4 regions of the Promicromonospora sp. NPDC023987 genome follow, and region 2 is predicted to be linked to each of the others. Evidence: riboswitches for the same ligand, from Rfam matches in the RefSeq annotation. Region 2 holds a riboswitch; each other region holds the start of a gene.

Region 1 (4,034 bases), on a different contig from region 2:
CTTGCGCTTGCCCAGCTCCGTGATGAACAGACCCGCCCCGACCACGACGATGGCGATCGCCGCGCTCAGGAGGGTCTGGGGGATGTCATATCTGATGGTCACGCCGGAAGCGGAGAAGCCCAGCATGGCGACGAAGTGCATCACCCAGATGCCGGTGCCACCGAGGGCGATGGCGCCGAACACGAGCCACGCGGCGCGCGTCCCGCCCGAAGCTGCTCGGGCTCGAGACGTGCACGCGAGGCCCGTTGCTGCGCCGGTACACGAGATCGCGTACGCCAGCAACGGCGTCACGATCCCGAAGGTGAAGTGGTCGATCACTGGCATGGTGTTTGAACAGCCCCTTGAATGGTTCCCTCTGTTGCGGAAACGTTACAGAGTCCCTGTGCCCCGGACAATAGCCAGAACTCGCCGCCGAAGGGGTATTGCGGACGTGATCGCGCTGGTCAAACGGTTTCGACGAGGTAGTCGACGCACGCGGTGAGCGCCGCGACGTCGTCCGGGTCGACCGCAGGGTACATCCCGACGCGGAGCTGGTTGCGTCCGAGCTTCCGGTACGCGAACACGTCCTGCACACCGTTGGCCGACAGGTCGGCGAGCACGCGCTCGACGTCGATCTCCGGAGCGAGGTCGATGGTGCCGACCACTGTCGACCGCTCCTCGGGGCGCGTGACGAACGGTGTCGCCCACTCCCTCGACTCGGCCCAGGAGTAGAGGATCTCGGCCGACGTCGCACAACGCTTGGTCGACCACGCCAGCCCGCCCTGCTCCAGCAGCCACTCGACCTGGTCGGCCAGGAGGAGCAGCGTCGCGACGGCGGGCGTGTTGAGCGTCTGGTCCTGGCGCGAGTTCGTCACGGCCGTCGTGAGCGACAGGAACTCCGGCACCCACCGACCCGAACCCTCGATCCGTGCGGCCCGCTCCACGGCGGCGGGGGACAGGACGGCGAGCCACAGGCCGCCGTCGGCCGCGAACGCCTTCTGCGGGGCGAAGTAGTACGCGTCGGTCTGGCTGAGGTCCACGGGCAGGGCGCCCGCACCGGACGTCGCGTCCGTGAGCACGACGGCGCCGTCGGGCCCCGTCGGGCGCCGCACCGGAGCGATCGCTCCGGTGGAGGTCTCGTTGTGCGGGGTGGCGTAGGTGTCGACGTCGTCGGCCGCCTCGAGGTAGGCCACCGAGCCAGGCTCCGCCGAGATCACCTGGGAGGGCTCGAGGAAGGGCGCACGCGACGTTGCGGTGGCGAACTTGCCCCCGAACTCGCCGAAGGCCGCGTGCTGGGCCTTGCGCTCGACGAGGCACAGCGTCGCGACGTCCCAGAAGGCCGTCGCGCCGCCGTTGCCGAGCACCACCTCGTATCCGTCGGGCGCGCCCAGCAGCTCCGTGACACCCTCACGAATGCGGTGCACCAGGTCCTTCACCGGCGCCCGCCGGTGTGACGTACCGAGCACGTGCGCGTTCGCCACGAGATGATCGACCTGGCCCGGGCGCACCTTGGAAGGGCCGGAGCCGAAACGGCCGTCGGTGGGCAGCAGCTGTGTCGGGATAGTCAGTGGCACAGAACTAGACTAGAACCTGGGCCGACGCCCGGGCCGCACGTGTCCAGGGCGACTGGGCGGCTGTGCGCATGACGGGAGCTGACGTGACGGATCTGATCGACACCACCGAGATGTACCTCAAGACGATCTACGAGCTCGACGAGGAGGGCATCACGCCCCTGCGCGCGCGCATCGCGGAACGCCTGGGGCATTCCGGCCCGACGGTGTCCCAGACCGTCGCGCGCATGGAGCGCGACGGTCTGGTGATCGTGACGGGCGACCGGCACCTCGAGCTCACCGAGCTGGGTCAGGACAAGGCGATGCGCGTGATGCGCAAGCACCGGCTCGCCGAGCGTCTGCTGACCGACGTCATCAAGCTCGACTGGGAGCACGTGCACGTCGAGGCCTGCCGCTGGGAGCACGTCATGAGCGACCTCGTGGAGAAGCGCCTCGTCGGCCTGCTCGACCACCCGCACCACGACCCGTACGGCAACCCGATCCCCGGCCTCTCGGAGCTGGGCGAGGAGTACACCGACGTGCCGTTCCTGACCGGCGTGATCTCGCTGCCCGCCGCGTTCGAGGCTGCGGCGAAGAAGGGCATCAAGGGCGAGCCGCTCGCGGCGTCCCTCACCCGCATCGCGGAGCCACTGCAGACGGACGTCGAGCTGCTCGCGCGCCTGTCGGACGCCGGCCTGGTGCCCGGCTCCCGCGTCACCGCCGAGCACAACGACGGGACCTACACGGTGACGGTCGACGGCGCGGGAACTGCGCTCGAGCTCGGGGAAGACCTGGCCCGCCACCTCTTCGTGGCGACCGCTTAAAGCGTCCGATTTGCCGGAAACGTGAAGCCGCAGGTCCGACACGTCATGGCATTCGTTGCCGGAACGTGACATCGGCGGAGAGGTCCGGTACGTTCGGACCGCTCCCACGGAGTTATTCGTGGGAGTCCTCGGACGGACGCCGAACTCTGTCACCGGCCGGGGTCCAAAACGACCGCATGACAGAGGCGGGGGACCCACCAACGGGCGCCAGGGTGCGTCCTCGGGGTGAAGCCGGGTATTCCTTCGGGATGCACGGCCGGGTGATTTCTCCCACCCGAACCCGACAGCTGACCTCGAAGGCGTACAAGGAGAGGTAATACGTGACTGCACGTACGACTCGCGCCCGTCATCGGGCTGCGCGACGACCAGTAACTCCCCTCAGCGAACTCGCGCAGAACGCCGCCGTCGGCCGCCGTACCGCGGTCGCCGCTGCCGGTGGCGCACTTCTCGTCTCGACCTTCGGTGGAGCGATGGCCGCACAGGCCGCGCCCGTCGAGTCCGGCCACGCGAAGATGAACTCGGTCGACCTCAACGCTCTGACGTCGCAGGCTCGCGAGGCGCTGGCCAACGCCCCCGTCGTGACCGTCGCGCCCGACGCTGAGCTCACCGTCGAGAAGGCCGCGGTCTCCGTGGTCTCCGCCGCCGAGAACGAGGACTACCAGGCAGAGCTCGCCGCCGCAGAGGCCGAGAAGGCCGCAGAGGAGGCCGCCGCAGAGGCTGCGGAAGCCGCAGAGGCCGCCGCCGCCACCGCCACCTCGGTGGACGTTCCCGCGTCGGCGATCGGCAACTCCGTGATCTCCATCGCGAGCCGCTACGTCGGCGTGCCGTACGTCTCCGGTGGTGGATCGCCGAGCGGCTTCGACTGCTCCGGCTTCACCTCGTACGTCTACGGCCAGCTCGGTATCAACCTGCCGCACTCGTCGGGCGCGCAGCCGGGCTACGGCACGCAGGTGCCGGCGTCCGAGGCGCAGCCGGGCGACCTGATGTGGACCCCCGGCCATGTCTCGATCTACGCCGGTGGCAACACCATGATCGACGCGTCCAAGCCGGGCACCGTGGTCGACTTCCGCACCATCTGGCAGTCGAACCCCACGTTCATCCGCATGGGCTGAGCCGCAGGCTCGTACGCATAGGGTCTGAGCCCAGCCACGTAGCACCACTGAGCAGAGCGCCTGTCCGGACACCGGGCAGGCGCTCTGCTTTGCCTTCTTCCTGCAGACTTTTTGCCACCGGTTACCCACAACGCGCGCGCCGCCGGTAGGTTTGGAGTGCAATGGTGCACTGCCGAAGAAAGGGCTGGCGATGACGCGATCCGAGGTCGTACTGGTCGGTGTGGACGGATCGGCCGCTAGTCTGCACGCGCTGGACTGGGCGACCGCCTACGCGCACCGTGTGGGCTGGTCGCTGCACATCGTGTGCAGCTATTCCCTGCCGTCGTTCACGGCTGCGTCGCTCGACGGCGGCTACGCCGCTCTCGACGACACGACCATCCAGGAGGGCGCCAAATCGGTCCTCGCCGAGGCGGAGGCCCGCGTGGCCGACGCCGGCGTGCGTGCTACCACCGAGGTCGCCACCGGGGACGCGGCGGGCGTGCTCGTGGAGCTGTCCGGCGACTACGGCCTCGCCGTCGTCGGGACGCGCGGCCGGGGCGGGTTCACGGAGCGGCTGCTGGGCACCGTGT
Region 2 (4,034 bases):
GTGGACCCAGGGCCACGTCTCCCTCTACGCGGGTGACGGCATGGTGGTCGAGGCGGCCAACTACGGCACGCCGGTGCGCCACACCGCCCAGTGGCAGGACTACGCGGTCTACATCCGCCCCTACTGACGGACGCCCTCTGGGTCGTGGGCGTGATCCTTGCGCCCCGGCGCCCGTCCAGGCGCAACGATCACGCCCACAACCCAGGAGGTCAGTAGGCGACCGCGGCCGCCGCGTCCACGATGCCGTACCCGTACAGCGGGGTCCACACACCGACGAGGCCCAGGAGCGGGTCACGCGAGGTGTCGAGGATCGCGCTCTCGACCTCCTCCATGGTCCGGCCCTGCCCATAGAGCAGTGCAGCGACGCCGGCCACGTGCGGCGTCGCCATCGACGTGCCCGCGTAGGAGTCGTAGCTGCCGCCGGCACAGGTGTCCGATCCGGTTCCCACAGGGACCGTGGACCAGACGTCGCCGTCGCAACCGTTCAGGCCGCCCGAACCCCCGGGCGCCGAGACGCTCTTCAGGTCGAGCTTGATCGGAAGCTCCGAGTAGTAGGAGTGCACGCCTGCCGAGTCGGTCGCCCCGACGCAGATGGCGACGCTGGTGAACGCCGGGTCGCTGCACAGCGGGGTCGACGAGTTGCCGGCCGCCGCGACCGTGAGCACCCCCTGCTCGCGCGCGTACGCGATGGCATCGCGCATCAGGGTGTCGACGCCGATGATCGTCAGCAGCTGCCCGCCCGGCGCCGTGCCGAGGGAGAGGTTGATGACGTCAGCGCCGTTGTCAGCGGCCCAGCGGATGCCGTCCGCGATGTCCTGCGACGATCCTGAGCCCGCCTCGAGCACCTTGACCGGGAGCACCTTCGCGCCCGGTGCCACGCCCGCGACCCCGATGCCGTTGTCGGTGGCCGCGGCGACGATGCCCGCCACGTGCGTGCCGTGCTCGTCTCCGTCGTTCCTGCCGTCGGGGCCACGGAAGTCCCCCTCACCGCACGGACGGACGTCCGCACAGCCGGCAAAGGTGGCGCCCGACAAAAGCTGGCCCGCCAGATCGGGCTGGTCGAAGTCGACACCCGTGTCGACCACTGCCACCACCGCGCCTTCGCCGGTGGCACCCGCCCAGGCGGCCTCTGCGTTGATCTGGTCCAGGCCCCACTGCTTGTCCCGGAGGGGATCGCTCGTCGCGGCCTGTGCACCTGGCGCCACAGCGACGAGCGTTGCCACGGTAAGTACCGCGGACGCGGCGACGCCGACGACTGACATCCTGTTCATAAGAGCCCCCATTGCTCGCACGGGGGCTGGATTACCCCCGAACCGGGCCAAACCTAGGGGTATCGGACAGGCGCAGAACAGGGTAGACGCCGCGTAGCGGGTGAAATTTACACAATCGCAATCAGTAGTGGCGCGGACTGCCAGCTTCAGGCCCAGGCCTCTGAGAGCTCGCCCTCGTCCGAGGCTTCCCTGGAGAGCCGGAGTGCTGCGATCGTCGCTCCGAGCAGGAGGGCGACCACCCAGGCACCGAGCTGGTGCCCGTCGGACACGACGGCCGCCGAGGCGAGCTCGTCCACGACGATGCCGGCCGCGGAGAGCGGGTCCGCTGTGAGCGCTGAGCCGGGCCAGATGTTCTCCTGCACGGCCATGAGGGCCGGACCGGCCGCCTGGAGGACCCAGACGACCCCTGCGGCGGGCAGCCAGCCCAGGAGCTCGATGGGCTTCGTGTCCACGGCGAGACCGAACGCGATGCCGAGCGCCACCGCGAAGATCCACCAGGTGCCGGTGGGGGACACCAGGTTCCCCGGGAGCAGCCCCCAGAGCCAGCCGTCGAGGAGCACCACCGGCAGAGCGAGCGTCAGACCGCGCAGGGCTGCCGGTCCGAGGACCGTCAGGAGGCCGGCCGCGAGCCCGACCGCCCCGGCGACCCCGGTGATGACGACCATCCCGAGCGGCACGGCGTCGCCGGGCACACTCCCCCGCATCGAGAGCCACCAGGAGACTCCGACCGTGGCCGCCATGGCCACGAGGGTGCCTGTGAGCGCAGCGCCGGCCCCCGCTCTCGCCGACGCCGGCAGACCGGCCGCGACCCCGCCGAGGAGACCGCCGAACAGGGCCATGACGGCCAGCCCGACCACCGCGTCGTCGGCGACGAACGGCAGGGGCAGAAAGCCTCCACCGGCCGCTGTCGCAGCCTCCGAAATGCCGGTGACCACGTATAACGCCTGAAGAAGCCAGGGCAAGAAGCCACCGACCCACCATGCGACGGCACTGATGAGAAGCACCCACCAGGGGGAGACGCGGTACGCACTTTCGGACATGCGGCCGAACGGTAGCGGATGTGTGTGATGTCGGTCATAACCGCTGAAGACCGGAACGACGTAAATCTGCGTCTTCGTTGGGTCAGACCGTAATGCGTAACCCGATCGTGACTTTTCCCGTGAACGTGTGTACTTTGACTTCTGCTCCCCCGCAACGGTGGAGCCGTGCGCCGGACGCCGAATCCTGTCACCGGTTCACGACCAGACGTTCGAGACAGGAGCGGGGGACCCACTTCCCGGGCGACAGCGACATCGTCGTCCTCGGGGTGAAGCCGGACGGAACCCCCCAGTAGCCGTGCGGCCGGGTGTGTACTCCTACCCGAACCCGACAGCTGACCTCGCAGGCGGTACAGGAGACATTAGGTGACGAACTCCATTCGCGGCCGGCATCGTGACAGCCGGCCGGCCATGACACCGCTGACCATTCTTGCTCGTACCGCCACGGAGAACGCCGGCACCGTCGCCCGCCGTGGCGCCATCGCCGCAGCTGCAGGTGGCGTTCTGATCTCGACCATCGCGACGACGGCCCACGCGGCCCCGGCGATGGACCTCAAGACCGACGTGAAGACCGCGAAGCTCAACTCGGTCGACCTCAACTCCCTCACCGCGGTCGCCAAGCAGGCCGTCGTGAACGCCCCCACCGTGACCGTCCCGGCCGATGCAAAGATGCCGACCGAGATGGAAGCCCTGGGTACCTCGTCGGACGGTAAGAAGGGCAGCAAGGGGGACGAAGGCCCTGCCGTCGTCTCGGTCGACGCTCCGGACCCGGTCCCGGTCGGCCAGCAGGCCATCAACATCGCCTTCAACTACCTCGGCATCACCTACGTGCTGGGCGGTAACTCGCCGGCCGAGGGCATGGACTGCTCCGGCCTGATCCAGTACGTGTACGCGCAGCTCGGCGTGAACCTGCCGCACTCGTCCGGTGCGATGCTCAGCTCCGGCTACCAGGTGACCTACCCGGAGCCCGGCGACATCGTCTGGACGCCCGGCCACGTGGCCCTCTACGCGGGCGACGGCATGATCATCGAGGCCTGGGCCGCTGGCATGCCGGTGCGCTACACCGAGATGTGGCAGAACAGCCCGACGTTCATCCGCGTCGTCTGAGCCGTAGGTGCAGCGCAGGGTGTGGGCCGAGGTACGAGGCACGCGCCCGGAGCGGAACCGCAGGCTCAGACGATACGAGTAGGGCCTGAGCCGTAGGTGCAGCGCAGGGTGTGGGCCGAGGTACGAGGCACGCGCCCGGAGCGGAACCGCAGGCTCAGACGATACGAGTAGAGCCTGAGCCGTAGGGCCAAGCCGCAGGGCCTGAGCCGTAGGACCAGCAGTTCACCGCGAGGCGCCGCCTCCGCGCCGGGTTTCCGCCCGGCGCCGGAGGCGGCGCCTTCCGCGTTCCCGCGTCGATGACGGGCTAACGTAGCGGCCGGGCGTCAGGCGGCGCCGGTACACGACCGTGACGTACGACGAACGAAAGCCGACGGTAGCCAGATGCGGTTCAGCAGCCCCGCGGGTCGTGAGGGCGGGCGGGGTGCGGCACTGCGGCGTCGGCCCGGCCAGCTCGTGATCGCCGGCTTCGTCGGTGCCATCGCGGTGGGCACGCTGCTCCTGCTGCTCCCGGTCGCGGCGTCCGGTGAGCCGGCCACGTTCATGGAGGCGCTGTTCACGGCGACGTCGGCCGTGTGCGTCACGGGCCTGATCGTCACGGACACACCGGTGTTCTGGTCAG
Region 3 (4,034 bases), on a different contig from region 2:
CCTCGCCCGAGAGCAGCAGGTTGGCCGACGTCGTCTCGTTGGCGACGATCCGCACATCCACCGTGGCGGGCGTGCCCGGCTCCGTCGTGGTGGCGCCGTCCGGGCCCCACGCGTAGTCCTCGCGGACCGAGTAGGTGTAGTGGTCGTCGGGTGCGGCCTCGTCGAGCACGAACGGCCCGGTGCCCGCCGTGGCCGCGGCGAGCGTGTCGCGGTCCGCCAGGCCGGAGTCGCAGACCATGGCCAGGCCGGCGAGTCCCTCCAGCAGGAACGGCGCGGGACCTGCGAGCTCGAGGGTGAGCGTGTCGCCGTCGGCCGACGCCGTGACGCCCGCCGGGAGGAAGGCACCGAGGTACGGGCTCTCGTTGGCCGGGTCGGCCACGTACTCGATGTTCGCCGCCGCGGTCCCTGCCGTGAACTCGGAACCGTCGGCGCAGGTGACGTCGTCGCGCAGGGTGAACGTCGCGGTCGTGCCGTCCACCGTCCACTCGGTGGCCAGCGACGGGACCACCTCGGTGGACTCAGGGTCCACGGCGACGATCGTGTCGTACGCGAGCCGGCTCATGCCGATCACCGAGCTCACGGCGGACGCGTGCGGGTCGAGGTTGCCCGGGTCGGTCGCCAGGGCGAGCGTGAACGTCCCGGCGGAGGCGTACCCGCCGTCGGACGCGGCGTCGTCGCCGCCTCCGGAGCAGGCGGCGAGGGCGGTCGAGGTCAGGGTGAGCGCGAGCAGCAGCGCCACGGGGCGCACGGCCCGTCCGGGCGGGGCGGTCAGACGGTTCACGGGGTCCCTCTCGTCGGGTCGGCTCTGCGGCGTCGGTGCCGTCGGTGCCGTCGGTGCCGGATCAGCTCGGTGCCAGGTCAGCTCGGTGCCAGGTCACTCGGTGCCGGATCAGCCCACCGCCCGCGCGACCGCGCGGCCGTAGTGGATGAACGCGGCCCTGCCGGTGCCGTCGTCGCCCAGGAAGGCGTAGACGGTGTGCACGCCGTTCGGCGCGTCGACGGCGATCAGGGCGTCGTCCGCGTACCGCACCAGCTCCGTGCGGAACGGCTGCTCGCCGATCTCGGCGAGCACGTCCTTCGGGGTGCGGTCCAGCCACGCCCGACCGGCGTCGTCCTGGCTGATCACCAGGTCATAGATGGTGTCGGAGTACGTGCCGGCGCAGCGGGCGTGGTCGACCGCGCCGGGCTCGGCGGGCGGGACCGGCCGGTCCGCGAGGGTGACGCCGGCGAGCTCGCTCGTGAGGTGCTGCACCACGTCCCGGTAGAGCCCGAAGACGTCTCCGCCGTTGGTCAGCAGGGCCACCGCGACGTTCGCGCCGGGCACCACCCGCAGGAACGCCGCCTGCCCGATCGTCCCGCCGTCGTGCGAGACGACGGTGCCGCCCGCGGCCCGGGAGATGGTCCAGCCCAGGCCCCACGCATCGCCCATCGAACCGATGTCCGGCACCGTCACCTGCTCCGCCTGCATGGCGGCCACGCTCTGCTCGCTCAGCACCCGCGTGCCGCCCGGCGCAAGTCCCCCGGCCAGGTGCATCCCCGCGAAGGTGACCAGGTCACGCGGGCGCATGGCGAGCATCGACCCCGCCGCCGCGTTGGACCGTGCCAGCGCCCAGACGGGCGCCGCCGTCCAGTTGCCGTCCGGGCCCTGGACGTGACCCACCGCCGCCCGGTGCAGGATCGCCTCGTACGGGCTGGGCGCCACGTGCGTCAGGCCCAGCGGCTCGGCCAGGAGCTCGGTCAGCGCCCGGTCGTACGGCACCTTGTGCACCACCTCGACCAGGCGCCCCAGCAACGCGAAGCCCGCGTTGTTGTAGGAGAACATCGCGCCCGGCGCGAAGAGCTGCGGCAGGCCGTGCAGCTCCGCCAAGTACTTGCCGATCGCGTCGTCGCCGCGGCCCGTGTCCGTGAACACGTCGCCCTCGAACCCGGCCGTGTGGCACAGCAGCTGGCGGGTGGTGATGGCGGCGCTCGCGGCGTCGTCCGCCACCCGGAACTCCGGGAGGTACGTGCGCAGCGGGAGGTCGAGGTCGAGCGTGCCGTCGTCCACCGCCCGCATCAGCAGGGACGTGGTCCACAGCTTGGTGACGGACCCGATCTGGAACACGGAGTCCGTGGTCGCCCCGACCCCGGTCGTCGTGCTGAGCACGCCCGCCGCCGCATCGACGACCTCGCCGTCGACCAGCACCGCGACACCCGCGCCCGGGACCTGATGGCGGGCGACCAAGTCGGCAAAGTGATCGTCAAGCCAGGTCGAGACCGAGTCGAGAGATGTCATGCCGTCAGGCTATGGAAAGCCCCGCACGTGGTGTTCGTCCTGCCGGACAAGGAGGCGAGGGGCCAGTTGTGCGGGCCGACGAACCGCGGTTGGCCGCCGAAAACGGGATAGACGAGTGACGTATCTCATGCGGACAATCCGGTCAAGTGGAACCGGTGCAGCCCAGGAAGCCGTGATGCGATTGTGACTTCGGTGGCGATCAGGGTTACGGTCGCTCCCGGTTCGCGGGAAAGCCGCGACCACTCGAGGTGGACGCCGAGCCCTGTCACCGCCGCGAGATCTGCTCCGAAACAGATGACAGGGACGGGGGAACCACGAATGCGGGCACCATCGGTGCCCTTGGGGTGAAGCCGCACAGCACGACGCGGCCGGGTCATTCTCCGATCCGAATCCGACAGCTCACCTCGTAGGCGCAGGGAGAACCGCTGTGACTACACGCACGCCCGGGCGCCATCGTGCTGCCCACCCGCCCATCACCCCGCTGACGCCGATCTCGCGCGCCGCCGCACGCGGCATCTCCGCGACCGCCCGACGTGGCGCGGTCGTCGCCGCCGGATCAGGCCTCGTCGTCTCGCTGCTCGGGGTCCCGGCGAACGCCGCCCCGATGAAGGAACCCGGCACGACCACGGCAGAGCTCGAGACCGTCCGGGACGCGGTGCAGGACGCCGCGCAGAAGTCGACCGGCGCAGAGGTCACCACCGCCGCGCTGACCACGGCGTCGGTGGACACCGCCCCCGCCGTGCGGGTCGCCGCCGACAGCGAGTTCACGCTCGAGACCGGCACCATCAAGGTGACGCCGGCCCCCGAGCCGGAGCCCGTGCCCGAGCCTGAGCCTGAGCCCGAGCCGGTCGTCGAGAAGGCCGCCGAGCCCGTGAAGGACGTCGTCGAGAAGGCCGCCCCGGCCGCCGCCAACGACATCGTCTCCATCGCCCGGCAGTACATCGGCGTGCCGTACGTCTGGGCGGGTTCGACGCCCGCAGGCTTCGACTGCTCCGGGTTCACGGCGTACGTCTACGCCCAGATCGGCGTCACGCTGCCGCACTCCTCCACTGAGCAGCGCTACGCGGGCACCGAGGTCTCGGCTGCCGAGGCGCAGCCGGGCGACCTCATCTGGAGCCCCGGCCACATCTCCATCTACGCGGGTGGCGACAAGCAGATCGAGGCGCCGGTTCCCGGCCAGACGGTCCACGAGTCGCAGATCTGGCAGGACAACCCGGTCTTCATCCGCGTCGGCTGAACCGACCCGGACAGCGGCTGAGCCGGAGGCTCCGCCGTCAGCTCCACCACGAAGGGCCCGCACCGACACGGTGCGGGTCCTTCGTGCTTTGTCCCACACTCTCGCCGCCGGGCCCACGCCAGTGGCAGGATCGCCATCATGAGCGCCCCCGGTAGCGTCGAGACCAACGCCCTGAACACCATCGACGAGTCCGAGCGACGCGGCTCGCCACGCGACCTCTTCTGGCCGTGGTTCGGGGCCAACGTGTCGGTGCTGGGCCTCGGCTACGGCTCCTACCTGCTCGGGTTCGGCGTCTCGTTCTGGCAGGCGACGGTGATCGGTGCCGTCGGCATCGTGGTGTCGTTCCTGTTCTGCGGGTTCATCTCGCTGGCCGGCAAGCGCGGATCGGCACCCACCATGGTGCTGTCCCGTGCCGCGTTCGGCGTGCGCGGCAACAAGCTGCCCTCCCTGCTGTCCTGGATCCTCACCGTGGGCTGGGAGACCGTGCTGGTGGCGCTGGCCACGCTCGCCACCTCGACGGTC
Region 4 (4,034 bases), on a different contig from region 2:
ACACCCGGTCGGCGCTGTGGCTCCTGGTGAGCATCGCGCTCATCGCGGTCGGCGCCGTCGCCGTCCTGGTCCTGTTCGCACCCTTCCAGGCGACCTACGCCGACCTGGCCAACGCGGTCGCCTACCCGCTCGGGCTGCTGGTGCCGATGGTCGGGCTGCTCTCGATCACGAGCGAGTGGAGCCAGCGGGGCGCGCTGACCACCTTCACGCTGGTCCCCCGGCGCGGCCGGGTGATCGCCGCCAAGGCGGCGTGCGTCGCCGGGCTCACGGTCGTTGCCACGGCGCTGACGTTCGGGCTGGCGGCCTGCGGGGCACTCCTGAGCGCGGCGGCCGAGGGGACCGCGGCGGTGTGGAACCTGTCCTGGGCCGATCACCTGTACCTGTTCACGTTCCAGGCGATCGGGGTAGCGGTCGGGTTCACGCTCGGCGCGATCCTGCGCCGGTCGTCCGTGGCGCTAGTGGGCTACCTGATGTTCGCGCTGGTCGTGCCCTCGCTCTCCAGCCAGCTCGCCCTCGGCGTGGAGTGGTGGGGCGCCGCAGCCCCGTGGCTCGACCTCACGCACGCCCAGTACGCGCTGCTCGGTGCGACCGTCACGGGCGAGCAGTGGACGCAGCTCGGTATCACGGCGGCGCTGTGGATAGCCGTCCCGTTCGCCCTGGGACTCTGGCAGCTCCGCCGCGTAGAGATCCGCTGATCACGCTGACCAGGTGAGAACGGGGTTGTGTTCCGCTGAGCACCGTTCAGGAACACAACCACGTTCTCGCCTACTTCGTGAGCACCGACATGGCCGCCGCTCGGCCCGGGATGCCGCTCACGCCCCCGCCGCGGCGGGCGCCCGCACCCGCTAGCAGGACCCTCGGGTGCTCGGTCTCGACGCCCCAGCGTCCGGCGTCGGCACCGTCCTCGGCGAAGGGCCAGCTCAGGTCCCGGTGAAAGATGTGTCCGCCCGGCAGCCCGACGTCGCCCTCCAGGTCGACCGGGGAGCGCACCTCGAGGCAGGGGGCGCCGTCGGCGTCGAGCGCGAGGACGTCCTCGACGGGCTCGGCCAGCACGCTGTTCAGGGAGGCGAGCGTGGCCCGGAGCGCCTGGTCGCGAGCGCCGCCGGGATCGGCGCGGAAGAGCCGCGCCGGCATGTGCAGCCCGAACAGCGTGATGGTCTGCGCGTCGGTCCCGGCGAGCGCCGGGCCGAGGATCGTCCGGTCCGTCAGGGTGTGGCAGTAGATCTCGCTCGGCGGCAGCTCAGGGATGTGTCCGGCGGCGGCCTGCGCGTGCGCGGCCTGGAGCTGGGTCAGGGACTCGTTGACGTGCAGGGTGCCGCTGAACGCGGCGACGGGGTCGACGTCGTCGCGCAGCCGGGGCAGGCGCGTGAGCAGCATGTTGACCTTGAGCTGTGCGCCCTCGGGGCCGGGCTCCGGCGCCTCGCCGCCCAGCAGGCGCTCCAGCTCGGCAGGAGCGCACCCGGCGAGGACGTGCCCGGCGGTCGCGCCACGGACCCGCCCGTCGGCGTCGGTCCACGCGACCTCCGCGCCCGAGGAACCCGGGTCGACGGCGGTGACGGTCGCCGAGGTGACGATCGTCGCGCCGGCGGCCACGGCGGCGTCGTGCAGTGCGCCCGAGACGGCGCCCATGCCACCCACCGGCACGTCCCAGTCGCCGGTCCCGTTACCGATGACGTGGTAGAGAAGGCAGCGGTTCTGCCGCAGGGACGGCTCGTCGACGTCGGCGAAGGTGCCGATCAGGCCGTCGGTGGCCGCGACGCCGCGCACGACGTCGTCGGCGAAGGTGCGCCGCAGCACGTCGCCGAGGGGCTCCTCGAAGAGGGCGCGCCAGGCCGCCTCCCCCACGCCGTCGACCACCCGGTCGCGGACCACCGAGCGCGGGAGCAGCGGCTCGGTGAGCGTCGGCGCGAGCCGGCGGGCCACCTCGGCGGTCATGGCGTAGAAGCGTCCCCACGCCTCGAAGTCGGCGTCCGACCCGGTGAGGTGACGGAACGAGGCGCGCGTGGCGGCGTCGTCCTGGCTGTCGACGAGCAGGCCGCCGTCGGCCACCGGTGTGTAGGAGGACCAGCGCCGGCGCTTGAGGGTGATGGGGAGCCCGAGCTCCTCGATCACCTGGCGCGGCAGGAGCGAGACGAGGTAGGAGTAGCGCGACAGCCGCGCGTCCACGCCGGCGAACGGGCGGGCCGAGACGGCCGCGCCGCCCACGTGGTCGGCTCGTTCGAGCACCAGGACGGAGCGGCCGCCACGGGCCGCGTAGGCCGCGGCGGTGAGGCCGTTGTGACCTCCGCCGATGACGACGACGTCGTACCGGGAACGCGGGGAATCAGGCATGCACGTCATAGTCCCATGGGGCACTGATTACCAGGGAGGTTCCATCACAAGTTGGTATGTGACCTAATCGTGACATTTGCGCGACGGGCGGGTACGGTCATGACACCTCGCCAGTAACGGTGGGGTCCTGGTCCGGACGCCGAGCCCTGTCACCGGATCTGAGCAGCTACGACGTGACAGGGGCGGGGGAACCAAGTAGGCCGGGCACGTGAGTGTCCTTGGGGTGAAGCCTCCTTGCGAGGCCGGGTGATCGCTCTCCCCATCCGAACCCGACAGCTCACTTCGTAGGCGTCCGAGGAGATCACTGGTGACCGTACTCACCGACCGTACCCATGACTGGGCGGACGACCAGGCAAACCGTTCCAGCAGCCGAGGCAGGCACCGCGCCGACGGCCCCGCGCTCACCCCCTTCACCGCACTGACCCAGACCGCCGCCGAGAATGCCGCCCGCACCGGCGCCATCGCGGTCGTCACGTCCGGCATGCTGGCGTCGGTCTTCACCCAGACCGCCCACACCGCTCCCGCCGAGACGCACACGCAGACCACGCTCGCGGGTGCGACGCCGGTCAGCAACACCGTCGACTCCACGACCCGGTCCGGCTTCGCCGAGAACCTGGTCACCAAGGTCAAGGTCACGCAGGACGCCGACTTCTGGGCCGAGCGCGGACGGGTGTCGGTGACGCCCTACGCCGAGACCGAGGCCGGCATCGCCGAGGCCAAGGCGAAGGCGGAGGCCGAGGCGCGCGCCAAGGCCGAAGCAGAGGCGAAGGCCAAGGCAGAGGCCGAGGCAGCCGCCGCAGCCGAGGCCGCCGCGGAGGCAGAGGCCGCAGCCGCCGCCGACGCCTCCGGCCTCGGCCAGCAGGCCGTCAACCTGGCCCTCGAGTACGTGGGCGTGCCCTACGTGTGGGGCGGAGCCTCCCCCAGCGGCTTCGACTGCTCCGGGCTCATCCAGTACGTCTACGGCAAGCTCGGGGTGAGCCTCCCGCACAGCTCGAGCGCGATGTCGACCGTCGGGTACCAGGTCTCCGCCGCGGAGGCCCAGCCGGGCGACATCGTGTGGACGCCGGGTCACGTCGCCCTCTACGCGGGCAACGGCACGGTCGTGGAGGCCCAGCAGCAGGGCACTCCCGTGCAGTACGGCGAGATGTGGCAGAACAACCCGGTGTTCATCCGGGTGACGGGCTGACCTCTTCTCGCGTCACCCTCCAGATCGGGTACGGGGTGTGTCCCGCCGGACTTCCGGCGCGGCACACCCCGTACTCGTCCCGTGGACCGGTCAGGTAACGTCCCGGGCGTGAAGATCCTCGCACCGGACGTGCCCTTCGACCTCGACTTCCCGTCCCTCCTGCCCGACGCCGGAGCCTCCTTCGCGCCCGGCGGCACCGACGTCGTCGCGACGTACGTGATGAACGACCCGATCCCCGAGGAGCACACGGACGCCGAGGTGCTGATCACGTGGTCCAACCCGCCCAAGGTGCTCGCGGACGCCGCCCGCCGCCTGACCGGCCTGCGCTGGGTGCAGACCCTCTCGGCCGGCCCCGACGTCGCGCTGCGTTCCGGGTTCGGCGCCGACGTCGTCATCTCGTCCGGCCAGTCCCTGCACGACGACACAGTCGCCGAGCACACCCTCGCGCTGATCCTCGCGTCGGTCCGCCGCATCGACGCGTCGCTGGCCGCGCAGCGCGATCACCACTGGGCAAAGG

The links. Region 2 has a riboswitch for cyclic di-AMP ahead of AB0F40_RS24370 (C40 family peptidase). Riboswitches for the same ligand answer to the same signal wherever they lie in the genome.
Region 1: linked by a shared signal. The riboswitch ahead of AB0F40_RS12755 (NlpC/P60 family protein) and the one ahead of AB0F40_RS24370 (C40 family peptidase) in region 2 are both predicted to bind cyclic di-AMP.
Region 3: linked by a shared signal. The riboswitch ahead of AB0F40_RS18100 (NlpC/P60 family protein) and the one ahead of AB0F40_RS24370 (C40 family peptidase) in region 2 are both predicted to bind cyclic di-AMP.
Region 4: linked by a shared signal. The riboswitch ahead of AB0F40_RS00850 (C40 family peptidase) and the one ahead of AB0F40_RS24370 (C40 family peptidase) in region 2 are both predicted to bind cyclic di-AMP.

Annotation. Positions count from the first base shown of each region.
Region 1 covers NZ_JBEZZF010000023.1:42,678-46,711, reverse strand. The annotation lists gene AB0F40_RS12770 (MHYT domain-containing protein) at 1-324, opposite strand, end outside; gene serC (phosphoserine transaminase) at 444-1,553, opposite strand; gene AB0F40_RS12760 (iron dependent repressor, metal binding and dimerization domain protein) at 1,637-2,353, shown strand; cyclic di-AMP (ydaO/yuaA leader) riboswitch at 2,481-2,671, shown strand; gene AB0F40_RS12755 (NlpC/P60 family protein) at 2,824-3,465, shown strand; gene AB0F40_RS12750 (universal stress protein) at 3,656-4,034, shown strand, end outside.
Region 2 covers NZ_JBEZZF010000082.1:15,200-19,233, forward strand. The annotation lists gene AB0F40_RS24355 (NlpC/P60 family protein) at 1-127, shown strand, start outside; gene AB0F40_RS24360 (S8 family serine peptidase) at 210-1,271, opposite strand; gene AB0F40_RS24365 (hypothetical protein) at 1,418-2,206, opposite strand; cyclic di-AMP (ydaO/yuaA leader) riboswitch at 2,477-2,673, shown strand; gene AB0F40_RS24370 (C40 family peptidase) at 2,675-3,415, shown strand; gene AB0F40_RS24375 (potassium transporter TrkG) at 3,797-4,034, shown strand, end outside.
Region 3 covers NZ_JBEZZF010000042.1:32,950-36,983, forward strand. The annotation lists gene AB0F40_RS18090 (ABC transporter substrate-binding protein) at 1-781, opposite strand, end outside; gene AB0F40_RS18095 (serine hydrolase domain-containing protein) at 890-2,275, opposite strand; cyclic di-AMP (ydaO/yuaA leader) riboswitch at 2,549-2,700, shown strand; gene AB0F40_RS18100 (NlpC/P60 family protein) at 2,703-3,512, shown strand; gene AB0F40_RS18105 (cytosine permease) at 3,651-4,034, shown strand, end outside.
Region 4 covers NZ_JBEZZF010000001.1:181,293-185,326, forward strand. The annotation lists gene AB0F40_RS00840 (ABC transporter permease) at 1-695, shown strand, start outside; gene AB0F40_RS00845 (NAD(P)/FAD-dependent oxidoreductase) at 766-2,331, opposite strand; cyclic di-AMP (ydaO/yuaA leader) riboswitch at 2,459-2,638, shown strand; gene AB0F40_RS00850 (C40 family peptidase) at 2,639-3,517, shown strand; gene AB0F40_RS00855 (NAD(P)-dependent oxidoreductase) at 3,626-4,034, shown strand, end outside.